4 regions of the Methylomonas sp. MED-D genome follow, and region 4 is predicted to be linked to each of the others. Evidence: riboswitches for the same ligand, from Rfam matches in the RefSeq annotation. Region 4 holds a riboswitch; each other region holds the start of a gene.

Region 1 (5,140 bases), 950 kb from region 4:
ACGCAACAAGGCGTAGGCCGGTTCGGTGTCGCTCTGCTCCAACGCCTGAATCAACTTGCTCAACATCAGCCTGATCAAATCGCCGATCTTGATAATGTCGGCCAGTAGCTTGGGATTCGGGTCGCTGGTATCCGGATCGTATAGCACCGTGATCAATCGGGTGAAGTCCGCAAGCTCCTCGCCGATTTTCGCCAGCTCGACAACGATTTTCGAACTGGAAATTGCCGTGCGCAGATCGTTAGCCACCGGGCAGCGTCTGGCGATCAGCGCCAAGACCTCGTTGTCGATTCGAGTTTCGCAATGTTTGACCTTGCTGGCACGCGCCAGTACCTTCTCCGCCAAATCCATATCGCCGGCGTCCAGTGCCCGCATCGCCTGTTCCAACTGCCGCATCAGCAGTTCGGTCATCGTCAGCAACAAGCTGTGTAACTGCTGCAATTCATCGTCGAATGCCCGCACAGTGTGCGCGCCAGTCGCGCTCTCGCTCAAAGTCGTCATCGTTCGCCACTCGTAAAACGGCCCAAAGCCGGAAATGCCTGACTGTAAGCCCAACAAGTTACAGGAATGTGACAGGACCGCTATCCGGAACGACAATCCCCGTAAGCCGAGGCGGACAGCCAAACCAATAACATCGTAAAAGGTTAATGAGGCAGCCGGTTTGTGCCGGCGCGGATGGAACGACGCGACATTGCCCGTGTTTAGCGCGAGCGGTCCTTCCGTCCGCCAGACCGAGCCAATAACTCATCGCGCCGACGATTCGACCAGAGCCCGATCGACAAGACAAACTACGTTACGCTTGCGGTGTTAGAAACTTGGATTTTGGCCAAACGACGGGAGTTATCGGGGTTTGCCGCTGGCGAACCACTATTGCCACGGTTCGTTCGGCCAGAAAGCGCAAACCCAATCCGCGCCTGACGACCGAACCGGGTTTGCTTACGGCCAAGGATTACGCCGCGGCGACCGCGCTGCCTTGCACGGCCTGCAAGAACTCTTGCACATCGGCGTCGATCAATTCAAAGCCCAGACGTTCGCTAAAGCGTATTTCCTTGGGGGTCGGATTCTTGCGCATAAACCAACCTTTCGGCTCGGCGGCGGAATAGACGATGTCGCTCATCACCATGCGCTCGGAGTCGCGGTTCAGCGGCAAGCCGATCAGCAGATATTTCTTGCCTTTGCGGTAATCCTTCAAGAAATCCGGAATCGCGAAGCCGCCCATTAGCTCCGTGATGTAATCGACATAGTCGGCATCGGAAACGACATAGTTAGCTTCGGGGCGTGGCGTGCCCATCGGCTTAAACAGTACCGGCAACTTCTTGTCGACTTGTTCTTGCGGGATTTCGAAATAGCTGGAGCCGTCGTAATGGTAAATTCTAAACCGGAACGCGGTAGCGGTAATCCGAGCGACACCGACGACCAAGGTATGCTCTTCGTCGGAATAGCTATCCTGCAACTGGGTGTCTCGGTTGATATCGATGACGTATTTGGGCCGCCATTCGGCCAGCCAATCGTGCAGCGCCGCCCGAGTGTATTGGGCATCGCCGTAAGTTTTGTCCAGAAACTGGGTCAGAAACGAGCGGCCGCGCTTCAGTTCCTGGTTCATCGCGGCGCGCGGAAATTCGTACATCAATTTCGGCGCCATCGGTTTGCCACCGTTCATCGCCAGAATCAAGCTATCGCTATCGGCCGGCATGGGCTCGCGAGTCAGTTTGTTCTGGGCGTCGAACACCACGCCAGGTCCCAGATAAGGTATGACTTGATTGTCGTACAAGCCGCTCAAGATTTCGGAAAAAACACTGTTCGACATATTGCGCCCCATGTAAAAGAAGGTGAAGGATACCGGGGTAAAGCAAATTTCAATCCAATTTTACCGGCGCCTCGCCAGCCCATGTACGGCAAGGCATCCGGAATTCGGCTGCCGGCAGCCGGCTGGCAACAACCGTATAAAATTCAGTGGTTTTGTCGGCTCTGCTACAAACGCGGTTCTGCTATCAAACCCAAGCTAATTGCTGGAAGTTCGGAACGCAACCCTCGGAAACGCAAAGCCGAGGCGTTGAGGAGAACCGCAGTGGAACACATTCCTGGATAGATAGCTTGAATTGGACCCAGAAACCGAAAGACGCAACGGCGTATCGTGTTAGACACCTTAGCATGGCTTCTAACACCTTTTAATTGCCATGGGTCAACGGCATTTTGAGAGACTGGGATTAGCCTTAGTGCCGATATAAAATCCGAATGCCCATGGACAACAACGCGCCAGTGCCAAACACAAGCAAAAAGGGCTTATCGGCAAACTACTTGAAGAATCGGCTCCAGAAAAACCAGGAAACCGCTAGCAGTCAAGTTAATGAAATCATTGCCATCGCAAGAAAAAACAGCTCGAAAATCTAGCGCCGACTCGTGGTTGACAAAAGCGCGTCGCTGTCCTTAACATCACCCCATTCAGATTAGCTAAACCTATTGGAAAATAGGGGCGGAAAGTCGCGGATCCAGATCGGACAGCCGGACTGCCTGAGGGCAAGTTAACAAGATACCAGTTGCGGGCGCTTTCCGAGTCTAGGAGCCTGTCGGACTTAAAAGCCAATAGTCCCTTCGGTAACTTGGTTAGATAAAATAGGTGGTATAGAAAGAACCAGCAACCGGGAGAGCCCTTGATGAGTCGATTCATTCCTGTCAACCGCCATCAAGTCTATCTATTACCCCCCTCGGTGGACGAATGGTTGCCGGAGGATCACTTGGCGCGTTTTGTCGTCGAAGTCATCGAGCAGTTGGATTTAAGCCGGTTGACGAGCCGCTATCAAGGTCGGGGTTCGGCGGCGCACCATCCGGCGATATTATTGGCACTGCTGGTCTATGGGTACGCCACCGGCGTGTTTTCCAGCCGGAAGATCGAACGGGCCACCTACGATTCGGTGGCGTTTCGTTTCTTGTCTGGTGATACCCATCCCGATCACGATACCCTGGCTCACTTCCGCAAGACGTTCCTGGTCGAGTTGGAAGACCTGTTCGTCCAAGTGCTGAGTCTGGCGCAAGCGATGAAGTTGGTGAAGCTGGGGCAAATCGCGTTGGACGGCACCAAGCTCAAAGCGAATGCCTCCAAGCACAAGGCCTTGTCCCACAGCCATATCGAAAAGCTCGAAGCACAGCTACGAGACGAAGTTCAGGCCTTACTGCAAAAGGCCGACGAAACCGACGCGGTGGACGACCGGGACGGCCTTGATCTGCCGGACGAATTGGCGCGGCGGGAAGACCGGCTGAAAACCTTGCGTGAAGCGAAAGCCAAGATCGCCGAGCGGGCCAAACCGCGCGACGCGCAAGCCGAACAGGCATACGAGGACAAGGTGTCCCGCCGGGAAGCCCAGCGGCAAGCTGGCCAAAAGCCGCGAGGCCCGGAACCCAAGGCGCCGGTAGCCGGCCCCAAGCCCGACGATCAAATCAACCTGACCGACGAGGAATCGCGCATCCTGCCGAGTCACGAAGGCTTTGTGCAAGGCTACAACAGTCAGGCCGCCGTCGATGTCGATACGATGCTGATCGTGGCCACCACGGTCACGCAGCAGACCAACGACAAACAACAAGTTGAGCCGATGCTGGCCGAACTGAAAAAACTGCCCGACGCCTTGGGCCAAGCCGAAGCCCTACTGGCGGACACCGGCTACTTCAGTGCCGCCAACGTCCAGGCTTGCGAACGAAACCGGATCGAACCTTTAATCGCCATGGGCCGTGACAGTCATCATCGGCCGTTGGCGGAACGTTTAGCCCCGGATGCGCCGGAACCGACTGGCGACGATCCGCTGGAAAAGATGGCTTGGTACTTGAAAACCCGCGAAGGCAAAGCCCGTTATGCCAAGCGCAAATGCACGGTGGAACCCGTGTTCGGGATCATCAAACAGGTACTCGGCTTTCGCCAATTCTCCTTACGCGGTCTGGATGCGGTCACCGGTGAGTGGAAACTGGTGGCCATGGCCTTCAACTTGAAACGGATGCATATCTTGGCGAGGGGCGTCTAATGGTCGAAACGATTGGTCAGCAAAAGGCTCGATTGGCGTTATCGGAATCCAACGCCAAAACGCTCGCCTAACCAGTGGCAAATCCTTCCTTCGACCGCCGTCTTCGCTGAGCTGGATGACAACAGATGTGCTGGTAAGTTAAGTCCGACAGGCTCCTAGGCCATATATTGCCTCATCTCATCTATCCCCACTCATTACCCGGTTAACCAACACGACTCGCCGATTTTATCGGTGGCGAGAACGGTTTTTTGCGCGCACTTTTCCTTGAGCCAGCGTCAATCGCCATTTCGTCGCCAAATCGTCGGGTTAATTTCGCGTGAAAATTAAAAATAACAATCTTCTAGGAGAAGCGCCGTGGCGATTAGTATGATTTCGGTTGATGATCTGTTTGTAGACGAAACCAATGGCAATGCGGTATTTACCGTGAGACTCGATGTCGCAAACGCGACAACGGTTACGGTGAATTACTCAACGTCAAACGGTACCGCGACCAGCGGGAGTGATTTTACCGGCGTAAACGGGACACTGAGCTTTTTGGCCGGCGAGTTGACTAAAACGGTTAGCGTGCCGATCATCAACGACACGGCGCTGGAATCGCTGCAAAACTTCTTCCTACGGCTGACCGCGCCCAGCGCCAACGCCACCGTCGCCGACGAATGGGGCATGGCCAGCATCGTCGATAACGACGCCGCCTCCGGCACGCCGGTGGTCGGCATCAACGACTTCATCGTCGATGAGGCCACCAAGGAGGCGGTGTTCGTGATTACCCTGGACCGGCCATCCACCAGCGTGGTGACCATGAACTACGCCACTCAAAACGGCAGCGCCAGCGCCGGCTCCGACCCGGCAGGGAAGCCGTGTTCGTGATTACCCTGGACCGGCCGTCCACCAGCGTGGTGACCATGAACTACGCCACCCAAAACGGCAGCGCCAGCGCCGGCTCCGACTACGTGGCCGCCAGCGGCAGCCTGGTGTTCGCACCCGGCGAAACCGCCAAGACCGTCAAGGTCACCCTGATCAACGACACGGCGGCGGAAAGCTCGGAAGCCTTCAATCTGGTGCTGTCCAGCCTAAGCAACGCCACCACCCTGGACGGCACCGGCACCGCGATCATCTTCGAAAACGACGCGGCG
Region 2 (5,140 bases), 660 kb from region 4:
GCGGACATTGCCGCTCTGGCGGGCGTATCGAAAGCAACTTTGTATAGCTACTTCAGTGCCAAAAACGAATTATTCGTGGAATTGATAGAAGCGTCCGCAGATCAACATTTGGATCAGATGCACTCGATCTACGTCGGCGAACAAACCAATTTCGATCCCGACGAAATTCGCTCGACCCTCGCCCTGCTTCAACCGTCGGAAGATGTAGCCTTCACCTTAAAGCGGCTTGGCGAGCGAATATTGAGCGTGTTTTTCACGCCGCAACGGCTAGCGTTAAAACGCATGATTGTTGCCGAATCCGGCAAGGGCCAAATCGGTCGTCTGTATTACGAACGCGGGCCGGGATTAGGCATGAAATATTTAGAGCAGTATTTTGGCGAAGTCATCGCGGCGGGTCGACTGCGCCCGGCCGATCCGAAGCTGGTGGCCGCGCATTTTCACGGTTTGCTGGAGTCGGAGATCTTCGAACCCTGGTTGCTGAATATCCTGCACGAACTGACGCCGGATTTGATCGAAGGCGTGGTCGAACGCGCCGTCGACGTTTTCATGAGAGCGTACGGCCCGGAGCGCGACCAAAATAACTAAGCATAGGGTCTCGGCGATTGGCACGGCCGCTTGTTGGTGGATGTAACGCGGGCGCTAAACATTCTTACGCTCCCAACCATAAATTCGCCTAGAGGCACTATCCGTCGGGCCGTCCGGCATTACCCGAGTCGTCTGGTTGTAGACCATTTTGGCGATATACGTCCTTTTGGATATAAACGCCTCGGCAATGTCGGCACGATCTTGCGTCGGGCGCCGTGGAAAGCCTCTCCGCTAACACCGCGCGAGACCCTTAAAATTTGGGTTAAGTTGGTTTGATTTGACAGGGTTGTGGCATTTAGTTGAAGCAGGGGCCCATCAAATCAGAAATCTTCGAAAAGGTTTAAACGGAGGATAGCGCTAAAAAACAACCCCCTGGCCCAAATCCTGCTCAGGGGGAAGCATGGACGTGCTCTCGCAACGTTTACGCCGCTACTACAACAGTAGTCAATGTATGAATTTCAAGAACGATTGGAATAATTCTAATCTTGAATACCGCAAGCCTCATCGTGCGGCAATCTAGCGCTAAATCCACGCCGTATTCCATGAACGACTTAGGCGCTGATGCTGTTTTTGCGGCGGTTGATACCGAACAAACTCAACAAAGCGGTGCCAAACAACCATGCCGCGGCTGGCAGAGGTACCGCCGCGACCGGCGCGATGCTCAGATGACCTATAGTCGTGCTGAGTTTTGCTCCGGTAGCACCCAAAAAGCCCGAGTAGGAAAAGCCACCCGCTTGATGGGCCGGATCAGGCAAAAACTGCAGGTCGCCGTCAAGCATGCCGGTCGTCGCCAGATTATCGACAACGTTTACCAGTTGGAATAAGGTGTTGTCCGGAAAGCCGGGTGAGTGGTCCACTAGGTTCCATGCACCGCCGATTTTTTGCAACGTCCAATCCTCGGACGACAGATAGGTTGACAGCGAAGGAGCGGTAAACCGGAAGGCGCCGCTAAGGCCGATAACCCCGACCGAGGAATTGCTGGTATCCATCGTCGTCGCCTGAATGGTGCCGGCGGTACCGAAACCACCGATGACGATCGTCGTCGTATTGGTGTTAATCGGTGCCTCGAAAGCACCGGTAAAGCCGCTAATCGCGGTTCCGCCGGCGAGAGAGCCGCTTATCATCGTGTTATTAAAGGACGAATCGAAAAAAGTCGTCGGAGCCCATCCTGAAGCGAGAAACGCCGAGTTCCAAACACCGTTTAGCGAGATGGTCGCTGTTCCTGAGACTAGGGCCGCGCTAGCGGTTTGCGGGGCCAGAGTCGCGGCGGCCAACATCATAGCCAATCCCGCGAGTTTAGTTTTGCGTATTGCGTTAATTTCCAAATTCATTTAATTACCTTGTTTCAAAAAAGAAGGGTTGACTGGATAAACTTCTCAACTGTGTGTGCGTCACTTGCTTTAACCCTCTTCAAGGCAAAAGCAGTCTTTCCCGGCATCCCTACCCGTGACACAGCAACCCGGCTATCTTGCCTACAAGACCCGTGGCTTTCCGGCCCTGCCTCGCGACAGGTTTGGCTAGCGCTCAAAATAGAGCACTTACTGGAAAGCAATAAAAAGACCAAAGAACAATCACTATAAATTTCATGTACTTATTAAAAACCCAACACCCCTGTTAATTCATTCGACCGTCCGCTCTACGGGATTTGACACAGTTCTAATTAATTGTTGCGGCATATGCCATAGTCCAAGCTGATTATCGATAAGCCTCAACAACTTAGAAGTCTCCGATAAGTCGGATGAAAGTATTAGTCCGACTGCAGGATCCTGACATTAAGAAGAACCCGATCCAATTTCAAAAAGGCTTCGATTTGATGGATGTTCTGAAGCTGTAAACTACCGATGCCCAGTACGCCGAAACCCTATTTCAGGCACGATGACCGCCGGTTTTCAATACCCAAGTTATGGTGGTTATCGTTTTAACGTGGTCAAGACCCGCAAACTTTGTCAATGTACGGCCTGTCATCACCCAGCGCCACTGACCAACGGGGACGCCGTTTGAAGGTACCAAACGGCCTCTAACGGTGTGGCTTCTGGCGATCCAAGTCCAAAGATTCGCCGCGCCATCTAGCCGAGTGTTGGCATCGATTCAACCACCTATTCGATCTGCAAAGACTATGATGATCAGGTTTTTTTATCGCGGAGGCCAATACTCCGCCATGCCAGTCAGGGCGTTTGTTCAAATTGACCGAGGCTTATGAGTCATCAGAACGATATATATAGGACAATTACCATTGGCTCCTTGAACCGTACTGGTCATGGCCCGCTTCAAACCGACGGCGTTAAAAACAGAATTCACCTCGTATTCCTCGTTGGCCTTGGTGGGACATGCCTGGACATCATCAACATCGAAGCGGTGGTCGATGGGCGGATAAGCGCGACGAACGCGACGCGATCAAAGCACTCGCCTTCCCTGCCGATCTGCGGTTGCCGATTAGCGGCCAAATAGCTAGAACATGCGACGGTGAACGGAAATGCCGGGGTTTTTGAGGAAAATTCGACAGTAGACCGCGCAAAATAATGAGCTCATGGCCCGGACGACCGATAAAAAGCGCTTATGCGCAATCGGTGGCGTTTAGACGACTGGGAGCACGAATTCCGGTTAAATTTTTACTAGACGCTTATAAACATATTCAATTTCCTTGAGCTCTCGTATACCTATAAACAGAATATGTCGGCAAAAGTCATTTCATTTTTTTGCATACTGCTTTTTTGCACCGCTATTTCGGCAGAAGAGCTTGTAACCATCGGGATGTTATCCCCTCGGCCCATCCCACAGGAACAGGCGAGATGGAATAACTTGGCCGAATATTTGACAAAATCGCTTCCACGTTATCATTTTGAGGTAAAAGTACTCGATTATCCGGGACTTGTACGGGCGATAGAAGAAAACCGTTTTGAGTTTGTGTTGACCAACCCTTCGCATTATGTATTGCTTTCGCATAAATTTAACTTAACTCAGCCGCTGGCAACTTTAATTAATCGCGAAGCTAGTTACAGTTTAAGTAGTTTTGGCGGCATCATATTCACGACTCAGGATCATACGGATATTAACTCTTTAGCCGACATTAAAAACCGCAAAATAGCAGCCGTTTTTGAAGATTCGCTGGGGGGTTACCAGGCGCAGCTATACCTGTTTAAGGCGGAGGGCTTAGATTTACCTAATCCGAAAGATATCGTTTTTACCGGCATGCCGCAGGATAAAGTCGTTGAAGAAGTGCTCGCCGGCAGAGCGGAGGTTGGGTTTATCCGCTCCGGTATTTTGGAGCATATGGCCGAGGAGAATAAAGTCGATCTCAATCGCGTTAAAATCATTCATGCCATGAATTCTCCTGGCTACCCTTATCGACATTCGACGATATTGTACCCGGAGTGGCCGCTAGTGTCCGTCAGCAATATCGACCCACAGTTAAAACGCGACTTGGTGAGCACGCTGCTCTCCATGAACAACAACCGGGAGTTAATCGATAAGCTAACTATTGGCGGCTTTGATCTGCCTGCCAATTATTCCCCGGTGTACGAACTTTTACATGCAATACACGCCCCTCCGTACGATCGCATCGATCGAATCACCCTACTGGATTTTTTGAAGCAATATTCTTGGCAAATTATTGTATTCGGCGTCATTGTACTGGCATTGCTGGTAACGACTGTTAGAATAAAAATACTGAACATTAAGTTAAAAAATGAGAAAGTTTCGACTTTTCACCTTTTGCAAATCGTTAAATCCAACGAAGAGCAACTGCGTTCCATTGGTAACAACTTACCCAATGGCTATATTTTTCAATATACAATCTCCACGGATGGCGAGCATGAATTTAAATTTATCAGCGCCGGCGTTGAAAAGGCGCATGGACTAAAAGCGGAACAAGTTCTGAAGCATTCCGCATTGCTATTAACTCAATTAGACCCGCAATATAAGGTTTTGCTTGAGGAAGCGGAAGCAGACAGCGCCAGGAGATTAAGCGATTTCTCAATAGAACTGCCGTTTTTGCATGCTAATGGAACAAACCGTTGGTTTCAGATAAATTCCCGACCCAGATTGGTCAATGATCTAACGGTGTGGGATGGCGTGGCGATAGACATCACCGAGCGTAAGCTGGCCGACGAAGCTTTGAGTCTTTCGTCGGAGCGCTTGCAACTGGCCACACGCGTCGCCAAGATCGGCATATGGGACTGGGATATCGTCAAGAACGAGTTGGTGTGGGATGACTCGATGTACCAACTCTACGGTATTCAACGAGGCGGCTTCAGTGGCGATTACGACGCTTGGATACGGACCATTCATCCGGAGGACAAGGCGTATATAGACGGAGAAATTCAGGCCGCCCTGCGGGGCGAGCGCGAGTACTCGCCTGAATTCCGCATCATTCATCCGGATGGCTCCTGCCGCTATATCAAGGCGGACTCGCAGACGATACAGAATAGCGAAGGCAAGCCTCTGCGCATGATTGGCACCAACATGGACATTACCGAGCGCAAGCGGATCCAGGAAGCGATGCAACGTAGTCAGTCGGCGCTGGAAGAGGCGCAACGTATTGGCCACATTGGTAGCT
Region 3 (5,140 bases), 1.1 Mb from region 4:
TCCGAGCAACTGCTGGACGGCTTTACCCAGTATTACAATCCCGGCGACCGGGAAAGCACGATTAACGTTGCCAGCCTGGAAGTGCTCAAGGGCAGCAACGCCCTGCTCTACGCCGGCGGCTCGGGCGCCCCGGTCGGCGGTGTCGTGAATTTGATTTCCAAGCAAGCTCGGCCCGAGGCTTTCGGCGAATTCGGCTTCCGAACGGGATCTCACGACTACTTTCAACCGAATTTCGATATCAATCAGCCTTTGCATAGCCGGGTTTGGCTGCGGATGACCGGTGAATTTACCGATGCCGGCAACCGCGTCGATGCGGTCGAGACCCAGCGTTACAACTTGAATCCGGCCCTGACCTTCACCGACAACCATCGTAACAAGCTTACCTTGCGCGGGAAATTGTCGCATTGGCGGCAAACCGAGTATCAAGGCTTGCCGGCCACCGGCACCTTAGCCGGCCGGTTTCGGCTCCCACCGGACAGCTTTATCGGCCCGGCCGATGCGCCCCAAAGCCGTTCGGACAGCCAAGCGATTTGGGGCGAGTTCGAGCATCGTTGGGATAAGCACTGGACGATCACGCTGAAAAGCCGGGTGTCTCGAGCCAGTTTCGATCAGCGGGTGCAAACGCTATTCGGCGACGATGGCTTTATAGCCGATCGGCCGCTGAGCGCATTGGGAGCGTCGGCATGGGGGCTGGTTAACGCCGAGCTGTATCAACGCCAACGCGAGTTCAGCGTGCTCGGCTATCTGACCGGAAAGTTCGCCTCGGAAAACAGCGAGCACACCTTGGTCATCGGTGCCGACCGCGGCGAACTCGACGATATTGGCTTCGTCGGCGCCGATTTGGCGAATACCGGTTTGGTGGATCTTGCCCAACCCAACTTCGGGTTAAGGTATGCCGTCCCCGAACCGGCGCAGCCAAACCAGTTTATCGGTAATCTGACCTACGGCGGCTATCTGCAATGGCAGGGCAGTTTTTACAATCGGCTACATTTGCTGGCCGGCTTGCGTAGAGGGAAGGTGTCCATCGATTTTCGAAACACCGCGAGCGGCCGCTCGACCAGCACCGACGCCGAGAAATGGTTGCCCCGGTTGGGCGTCGCCGTCGACATCGGTTCAGCCTGGACCTGGTTTGCCGGTTACAGCGAAGGTATGCGCGGCCAGCCCTTCGTCGAGTTTGCCGATACGCCGTTGCCGGAATTGGCGCGCCACGTTGAGACCGGTTTGAAATTCGATATCGACGGTACTTGGCGCGGCCAACTTGCCGTGTACCGAATCGACCGCGAACGGGTGGCGGTGCCGGATGGGAGCGACGCCTTGCTACGCTCGACCGCCTCCGGCGGTCAAAGCGCCGAGGGCACGGAAGCGGACTTGAATTGGCGGTTATCGGAAGGGCTGGATTTGCTTGGCAATTATGCGTACACGTTGGCGCGCTACCAGGACGATAAAGCCGGCGTTCCGGCCGGTAACCGTTTGCCTCAGGTGCCCGACCAGGCCGGGCGGCTGTGGTTGAATTACCAACTGCCGGCGTCCTTGCTACCCGGTTGGCGAATCGGGGTTGGCGTGAATTTAAGCGCGGGCGCCTATTTATCCAAGGACAACCGCTTCAAGACCTCCGGCTACCACTGTGTGGACGCCAGTCTGGGGTACGAAACGTCGGCATGGAAATTGGCGGCCACCGTCAAAAACCTTAGCGGCGAACATTATTATCGACCTTTCGATTATTTCGACGGCCGGGTCGCACCCGGCGCGGATACCGAACTGTATTTCAACATCGCGTACCGCTATTAGGTCGCCTGAACACACGGAGCTAAAGGACGGATCACTTAAGGAACTAGAGTGAAGCCGCCGGGACCGGCGGCAAAAACGCCACATCCGCCGCGAGACGGAGCCGGAAAACCACGGATCTTTGGACCAAAAGACCGCCGGGTTGCCCGTACTGCCATGTTCGCTTCCAGCGCCGGACCGAAAACTCGGTCCGGCGTTACGGGAAACGTGCGCCTTGCGGCCAGACATTTTCATTATTTCGACCCTTTAAGGACATGCCATGACACAAAAACACAGTTACCGATTGCAACTAGCCACCGCCGGTGCTCTTTCCATCGCGATGTTGGGCGGATTTCTCGCGCCTGCCAGCGCTGAAGCCGCGCTCGTTACCGGCAGCGTCGGCATTTCAATCGACAACGCGGCGTTAGCCGCCGTCACCGGTGGTTGGCGGATCGATAGCTTCTTTGATGCCAGCTACAACCAGATCGCCATTACCGCCGATACCGTCGGCGGCGTTGCATCGGCCATCGACATGACGCTACCGATCAACACCAATTTCACCACGACCAGTTACGCCGCCGTCAACCGCACGCTGCAAGCGACCACGATGGAGGTCGGTAACACCGCCAGCGGCCAAATCGGTCTCAGCGGCGGCATGCGCATGTCGGTACCCGGCACCAGTAGCGGCTCATTGACACCTTACGATTTTCGTCTGCAAAAAATCGGCGGCGTGTGGAATCTGGTGACTTACGACCAATTTTTCTCGGGCACCACGTTTTTGCAACTGACCAATACCAGCGAAACCGTGAACGCCGGCGGCGAACTGACCTTGAGTGGCGACCTGATTTTTGGAAGCGGCAGCAATAAGTATCCCAGCCCATTCGGCCTGACCTGGGGATCGTTCCTGGGGATTTCCGCCACCGACGCAGTCGTCGGCAGCCTTTCGATGAACCTTCCGGCGGCGGTACCCGTGCCAACCGCCGTCTGGTTGTTCGGTAGTGGTCTGATTGGCTTGGTCGGTGCGACGCGCCGTAAGAACCTTGCGGATTAAGCCAACCTTTTTGCTGGTTCGATCAGAGCGCCGCGACAGATTGTGCCGGCGCGGCGCTTGCTCAACGTTTTTTACAGGAATCGCGATGCCTATTTTGCCTTTTTACCGAATCCGCCTCGGGCTACCCTTGGTTGCCGCGTTGGCGCTGTCGCCGAATGCGATGGCCTTGGTTCTAAACGCGCCGAACTCCGGCACGTTTACAATGAATCTGGACGCTGTCGCGCTGGCACCTTACGCCGGTGGCTATTACCTCAGCACATATTGGGACGCGGTGGCGGCCGACCCGACCGATCCCGCCAATAGTGGCGGCGCCCTGGTCGGCCAAGTCGCTACCGCCGAAATTCCGGCGCTGAACCAATCCTTCACGATTACCGCGATCGGCGGCGATATTGCCGGTCAAGCCGCGCAACGCTTTCAACAAGCCACGTCGGCGGACTTTCACATCGATACCGAAAACCTGGCCGGCGGCACCGCCGGTCAAGTCGGTTTGGCGGGCGTCCAAGGCTTCTTCGCGCCAAACTACCCACCCAACGGCGCCGGCTTGGTCAACGGTGATTTCGCGGTACGTTTCGATGCCGCTCGCCAAAACCATGGTGGCAGCGGTTGGTATCTGGACAACAATATTTATTTCACGATGGCGGTTTACGACTTCAGCAACCTAAGTATTAGCTGGATCGATGCCGATAACTGGCAATTTAGCGGCGATCTGGCGATGTCGCCGGAAAATGCCAGCATGCTGAGGGGCAGCGCGCTGGCCGATGTCGGCGACTTTTGCTTAGGCGCGGGCAGCTTTGCCGGATGCGGTCAAGTCAGCGCGGTTCCGCTGCCCGGTGCCATTTGGCTGTTCGGCACTGGCTTGGCGGTTCTGGGTGGCAAGGGCCGCCGAATGACCATATTCGGTTCGGAGGCTAGCCATGTTTAAGCGCATCGAGCAGTCAGTAGCGCGCTGGTATAGCGCGGCGGCGATAGCCGCGTTGAGCGCCGGCATGCCGGCCCTGGCCAACGCAACCGCGCTGCACGCCGATTTGGGCGGCACGTTTACGACCCAATACGACCGAGAGGCCTTGGCGGTGCTGGTGGGCGGCAGCTCCAGCGCGCCCGGTGAGTTTCTGGTCGCTTACTTCGACACGACGCAATCCGACTACACCCAGTTCAGCGATTCCTACTTCTATCTCGGCAATACCAGCAGAACCGAAATTCCGGCGGTGAATCTGGTTCACGACATCACGCCGGTCAGCGCCGTCAATCCGAGTGGTCAGGCCCAAAATCGCTACGTAAAAGCGACGACGCCCAATTTCGCCATCGATAGCGAAACTCTGACCGGAACCGGTAGTCTGGGCATGACCGGCGTGGAATTGTTTCGCGGCAACTACAACGGTTCGCTGGTGACTGGCGACTTCAGCTTGCGTTACAGCGTCGCCAACCGGCAAGCCGCTTGGGACGACTTGGGACAGGCCGGCACACCGGGCGGCTGGTACCTGCAAAACAACATCAGCTTTAGCATGGTGTTGTTCGATTTGGCGAATTTGAGTCTGATAATCGCCGACGCCAATAACTGGCAATTGAGCGGCGACTTGTTGATGAGCCCGGAGAATGCCGATTTTTTAGGCGGTGCCCGCCAAGCCGATGTCGGTGACTTTTGTTTGGGTGTCGGCAGTTTCGCCGGTTGCGGTCAAGTGGCCGCCGTGCCGGTGCCGGCGGCGGTTTGGTTGTTCGGCACGGGATTGATTGGCTTGACCGGCATCCGCCGGCGTGGAGTCAAACGATGACCGGCGGCCGTCTCGATCCGATCACGGCCGCGTGCATGCTGCTGCTGGGCGCGCAAGCGCCGCTGGCAAATGCAAACGCCGTGACTTACCAACAGTTCGTTAGTGTGCAAATGAACGTCGATGCAGTCGGCCGCAATGTTACCGGCGACGCCGCGCACGAGCCGACCATCGCCCAAGACCCCAATAACCCCAAACGATTGGTCGCCGGCTGGAAGCAGTTTGCGACGGTAGCGTCCGGTAACCGCCAAGGTGGTTGGGCTTACAGCGACGACGGTGGGCTATCCTGGCATTTCCCCGGCGTTGTCACGCCGGGCGAACAGCGCACCAATATCATGGTGGACGTTGATTCGGCCGGCGATTTCTACTATCAAAACCTCCACTACGATGCAACCGGCAGCTACGCTCAAGACGTTCAGGTCCTTAAGTCCACGGACGGCGGCATCAGTTGGGGCGTACCGGTCCACGCTTACGGCGAAGGCGCCGATAAGGGCCGGATCGGCATCGATCGTAGCGGCACCTCCAGCGACGGCCACGTCTATCTGGTCTGGCGCGAGGG
Region 4 (5,140 bases):
ATGAGTTGAAAAACGATCCCGAGCGCTTCAAGGCCGAGCTGGATCGCATCGGCGCCTTGTTACCTTAACCCCTCTCGCGGAGAAAACAGCCTTATGAAACGTTTCCATATTCACCTTGCCGTCGACGATCTACAACGGAACATTGCGTTCTACAGTGAGCTGTTTCAGGCCGAGCCCAGTGTGGTGCATGACGATTACGCCAAATGGATGCTGGACGATCCGCGCATCAACTTCGCGATCTCCAACCGGAGCCGAGCAGCGGGCGTGGATCATCTCGGCATTCAAGTCGAATCGGAGCAGGCCTTGACCGAAATTCAGCAGGTGCTACAACAGGCGGCGATGCCCGTCATCGAGCAAAAACAGGCGGCCTGTTGCTACGCCGAGTCGGACAAATACTGGACGGTCGATCCGCAAGGCATCCCCTGGGAAGCCTTTCATTCGTTGAAAAGCATTCCGATATTCGGTAAAGACGCCGATTTGCCGACCGATAGCGCCGCGAGTTGCTGCGGTCCTTCGTCGAATTGCAGCCCTATCTGATCGAACAGTTCGAGGTTTTCCACGATGAATTTGCCAATCTGCCCGCAGCCGCGCTTGTCGTTTTTGGACCGCTTCCTAACCTTGTGGATATTTCTCGCGATGTTGCTGGGTGTGGGCATCGGCTTTGCGTTTCCGGAACAGGTGAATCGCCTGAACGCCCAGGCTTCGGTCGGTACCACCAACGTCCCGATCGCGATCGGTCTGATTCTGATGATGTATCCGCCGCTGGCGAAAGTGCGTTACGAGGAACTCGGCGACGTGTTTCGTAACGGCCGGGTGTTGGCGCTGTCGCTGGTGCAAAACTGGCTGATCGGTCCGCTGTTGATGTTCGGCTTGGCGGTCGGATTTTTAGCCGACTATCCGGAATACATGACCGGCTTGATCCTGATTGGCCTGGCCCGGTGCATTGCGATGGTGATCGTCTGGAATGACCTGGCGCGCGGCGATAACGACTACTGCGCCGGGCTGGTGGCCTTTAACAGTGTGTTTCAAGTGCTGTTTTTCGGGGTTTATGCCTGGTTGTTCGTCACCGTGTTGCCGCCGCTGTTCGGTTTGCCGGGCAGTTTGGTGGCGGTGACGATCGCCGATATTGCCCAAAGCGTGTTTATTTATCTGGGGATTCCGTTTATCGGCGGCTTCGCGACGCGTTGGCTGTTGGTAAGAGCCAAGGGCAAGGACTGGTACCAGCAGCGCTTCGTACCCAAAATCAGCCCGCTGACGCTGATCGCGTTACTGTTTACGATCGTGACGATGTTCTCGTTGAAGGGCGAATTGATCGTGCAATTGCCGCTCGACGTGTTGCGCATCGCGCTACCGTTGCTGATTTATTTCGTTGGGATGTTTCTGGTCAGTTTCGCGATGGGCAAACTGATCGGCGCCGACTACGGCCAAACCACGACCTTGGCCTTTACCGCCGCCAGCAACAACTTCGAATTGGCGATCGCGGTGGCGGTGGCTGTGTTCGGCATCGACAGCGGCGCGGCTTTCGCGGCGGTGATTGGGCCGCTGATCGAAGTGCCGGTCATGGTCGGCTTGGTGAACGTCGCGTTCGCGATTCAAAAGCGCTGGTTTGTCGGGCGCTAGTCCCGGCAGGTTTCGGCGTTCTCGCCAGCACCGGCTTTTTCGAACGATCGATCCCCCTGGAACCTCGGTTTCGGTCAATTTCTCGCAATTCGGCGTCAGCCGCCGCATGCCCTCTACATCCGGCCCTATTTATCACTGGTGATTCTCGGGCTGAGCTGGTCTAAGCCCGGACCGGCGTGCCCTTCGACAGGGCGAACGGTATTATAGGAGCCGTGTTAATAGGCCCCGCGCCGGCGGGGAAGCAAAAACACGCCATTCCCAATGCCACGGGCATCCTGACTTTGCAAGCTATAGTTTTCCCGTTTGGGAAACTCCGGTAGGCGGCGTTTTAGCGGCGACCGAGTGTTTAGCCGCGAATCGCCGATAACTGCGGTTAGCGCGTTTGCAACGCCGGGCAAAGTCAGTCCATCAGTTCTTGGTCCCCGCGACAGCGTCTAACGATTAGTACAGTTGCCCTCTCGCCGATATTCGTTTCCGGCCAATGTTAAGTCCTCCAATCGTTGAGCGGGCGGCCGATGCCGCGCGCCAAATTCGACAGTCCATGTCGGATGCGCCCAATTTAGCCTGTTAGGTACGCGGTCCGTGGCGGCAACGATTCGCCCTTAAAAAACAACGTGCTGCGGCATTCGGCGATGTTTCGGCGTATCACGCATGTAATACATTTCACGATTCTTTAACAGAGCTGTAACGGAAACTTATTGATTTGTTTGGAATAATTCGCCGCAACTGAGATGGCAGGGAGCCGCGGGATCTTGGTTGATGCGGAATTACAGGGAACAGGGAAGACCAGCGAAGGGAGCGGCAAGAGGAAGAAGGTAGGGAGTAGGTTGCAATACGGACACATGGTAGCGGGGATAGCGACACCACTCGAGGTGTTAGAAGTTTAGTGAGCAGGTAAGCGTGTAAAAGCCAAACTCGCCGCGAGGCGGGGACGGAAAGTTTCAGGTCTTGGCTTGGGTCGGTCGCCGGGGATGGCGGCGGGCGGTAGGAAGCCGACAAGCCAAGACGGCTGGGCTGTCACCTTATGTATTTTTTAAATCTTAAACATAAGGAAACCATTATGAAATCTTTAAACAAAGCCTTGTTGGCGGCGGCGATGTTCGCTGCCACCGGCGCGGCGAATGCGGCGATCAACAATACTAGCGCCGCCACAGCCGAGGCCTATTTGTCGGTTTACGACAAAAGCCAAACCTTGACGTTCACGCTGGATTTGGGGTTGTTGATGAGCGATCTGATCGCCAACGTCAACAACGACAGTTATACGCTGAGCTACGATTTGAGCCTCAATGACAACTGGAATACCTTCGCCAGCGGCATGGATGCCTCTCAGACCAAGTTCGCGATTGCCGTCGGTTACGGTTCCAAGCAGTTGATCACCGGCATGACCGAGATCGCTAAATACAACAGCTTGCAACAATCCACAGTCCCTGGTACTGCGATCAAAAACCATGCAAACCAGATCACTACCGGTCAAGTCAAAGCTACCCCTGGTGCTTCCGCCAGCGACTATGCCGCGAATCTGAGTTCACTGGTGTCTGACGCAGACACCCCGAATACCGGACAACACAATGACTTCAACAGCATCTTCGGTACGGTCAGCTTGGCCCAAGCCAATATCGCCTACGGTACCTCCGGCGACTTCTGGTACTACAACGGCACTCAAGCCCATACCCTGGCCGCCGGTAAATGGACCCTGGCCGGCAATCTGCTGAGCTTCGGTCCGGCCCCGGCCAACGTGCCGCTGCCGGCCGCGGTTTGGATGTTCGGCGCCGGCCTGATGGGCATGTTGCGCGCGACTCGCCGCAAATACGCCGCCGCATAAGCGGTATTCGGAGCGGCGTTGGCGCCGCTCCGGTTTTCACGATTGATAACTCGAGGAACTACCCATGAAAAACTTAGTATTAGGCACCGCGATCAGCGCTCTGTTGGCCGCATCAGGTGTGCAAGCCGCGACCGTCAACGATCCGATTCCGGTCGACGGCAACAACCTGCCCATCATTGATGCCAGTCAAACCAACGTGTTGTATCTGTCCGGCGCCTCCGCGGCGGTCAACTTCATCGAAAAACTGATCACCGATTCATCGGTACCGGCCGCCGATAAAGTCTGCGACACCACTAAAAAAGTCTGGAAATACAAAGATAGCCTGACCGGTTCCGACCAAAACGCTTATTTGTGCACTCGCGCTACTACCAACAGCAATGTGCCGACCAACAAGCCTTACATCTTGGTCTACAAACGTAGCGCCGGCGGTTCCGCGTTCGGCGTCAGCCCTATCATCGCCGAAGCCAACGGCGACACCGCCGCCGCCACGATCGAGTATTTGAAAATCAGCTCGGCTTGCACCTCCAATACCTTGCCGGTCGCCGGTTCGACGCTGGGTTTGATCACCTGCCCTTACGACTTGGCCGACGCCAGCAAATACAGCACCCACATCTCCGACTTCGGCATTTCCGACGTCGACCCGGGGCAATTTATCGGTAACAACGCTCCGGTCGGTTATTCGGATGTAACATCCGACGATGTCGCTAAAATGACCGTGAAAAGCGCTTCGGCGGTGACCTTCGGCGTGCCCGTCACCAAAAAACTGTATTTTGCATTGCAAGCCGCCCAAATCGCCAACGGTTCCTTGGCGGGCTGCGCGGTTGGTGCCGAAACCGAGGCCTGCATGCCTAGCCTGAGCTCGGCTCAAATCGCATCGATTCATGCGGGCAGCTGGGCGGACTGGAACCAATTGAAAGTGACCGGTTCCACCGGTTTGTACGATTGGGTCCAAGCCAATGCCGCCGCTTACTTGCCGGGTTCCTCGTTGTTGCATACCTGCCGCCGCGAAAACGGTTCCGGTACCCAAGCTCAATCCAATATCAAGTTCCTGCATGATCCTTGTACTTCGGCTGCTTCCGCGACGGCTCCGGCTTCCGACGCACTGGCCTTGGGTTTCGGCGAAGGCGACGGCTATCCGATGATCCACGAGAACAACACCTCGGGTTCGGTCGGCAACTGCTTGGACGAGCTGAACGACGGCAGCAACGCCGCCAACGGTTTCGATAACACCTACGGTGTGCGCTGGGCGGTCGGTATCCAGTCTCTGGAGAAAAAGACCGCCGTATCCAGCAACTTCCGTTTTGTTAAAGTCGATGGCGTAGCGCCGACCCTGGCTAACGTAGTCAACGGCAAATACAAGGACTGGGCGGAAAACACTTTCCAATATTGGACCGACCACTTTTCCGACGCTAACCTGAAAAAACTGACCAACGCGATCATTACTTCAGCCGGCGCGCCGGAAGTGATGGCGGCGCTGAACGCCGGTTTCACCCACACCTTTACCGCTACTCCAGGTGCATTCTTGGCCGTACCGACCAGCTTCGCTCCCGAAGCCAACGGTGCGTTTAACGCCAGCCGTCCGGTCAATCCATACAGTCATGCGACAGCAGCCGCATCGACTAATGCCTGCCGCGCACCAACCATTTACAACAACGGCGATGCCAAACTGTAAGGGTTGATTAGGGGCAATCCCGAACC

The links. A riboswitch is a leader RNA that binds a small molecule or an ion and turns the genes downstream of it on or off. The one in region 4 is predicted to bind cyclic di-GMP.
Region 1: another riboswitch for cyclic di-GMP. It lies ahead of ACQE3E_RS02530 (IS1182 family transposase); the one in region 4 lies ahead of ACQE3E_RS06860 (VPLPA-CTERM sorting domain-containing protein).
Region 2: another riboswitch for cyclic di-GMP. It lies ahead of ACQE3E_RS09660 (hypothetical protein); the one in region 4 lies ahead of ACQE3E_RS06860 (VPLPA-CTERM sorting domain-containing protein).
Region 3: another riboswitch for cyclic di-GMP. It lies ahead of ACQE3E_RS11750 (hypothetical protein); the one in region 4 lies ahead of ACQE3E_RS06860 (VPLPA-CTERM sorting domain-containing protein).

The regions. Positions count from the first base shown of each region.
Region 1 is NZ_CP189965.1:572,312-577,451, reverse strand. Features, by position in the region: gene phoU (phosphate signaling complex protein PhoU) at 1-498, opposite strand, end outside; gene ACQE3E_RS02535 (SIR2 family protein) at 947-1,804, opposite strand; cyclic di-GMP riboswitch class I at 2,438-2,512, shown strand; gene ACQE3E_RS02530 (IS1182 family transposase) at 2,652-4,007, shown strand; gene ACQE3E_RS02525 (Calx-beta domain-containing protein) at 4,362-4,874, shown strand; gene ACQE3E_RS02520 (Calx-beta domain-containing protein) at 4,865-5,140, shown strand, end outside.
Region 2 is NZ_CP189965.1:2,177,213-2,182,352, reverse strand. Features, by position in the region: gene ACQE3E_RS09665 (TetR/AcrR family transcriptional regulator) at 1-585, shown strand, start outside; gene ACQE3E_RS09660 (hypothetical protein) at 1,137-1,916, opposite strand; cyclic di-GMP riboswitch class I at 2,036-2,113, opposite strand; gene ACQE3E_RS09655 (PAS domain-containing protein) at 3,256-5,140, shown strand, end outside.
Region 3 is NZ_CP189965.1:2,650,225-2,655,364, reverse strand. Features, by position in the region: gene ACQE3E_RS11755 (TonB-dependent siderophore receptor) at 1-1,788, shown strand, start outside; cyclic di-GMP riboswitch class I at 1,856-1,935, shown strand; gene ACQE3E_RS11750 (hypothetical protein) at 2,045-2,815, shown strand; gene ACQE3E_RS11745 (hypothetical protein) at 2,901-3,737, shown strand; gene ACQE3E_RS11740 (VPLPA-CTERM sorting domain-containing protein) at 3,730-4,584, shown strand; gene ACQE3E_RS11735 (sialidase family protein) at 4,581-5,140, shown strand, end outside.
Region 4 is NZ_CP189965.1:1,521,432-1,526,571, forward strand. Features, by position in the region: gene ACQE3E_RS06845 (arsenate reductase ArsC) at 1-68, shown strand, start outside; gene ACQE3E_RS06850 (ArsI/CadI family heavy metal resistance metalloenzyme) at 94-537, shown strand; gene arsB (ACR3 family arsenite efflux transporter) at 562-1,620, shown strand; cyclic di-GMP riboswitch class I at 2,519-2,642, shown strand; gene ACQE3E_RS06860 (VPLPA-CTERM sorting domain-containing protein) at 2,681-3,442, shown strand; gene ACQE3E_RS06865 (hypothetical protein) at 3,507-5,114, shown strand.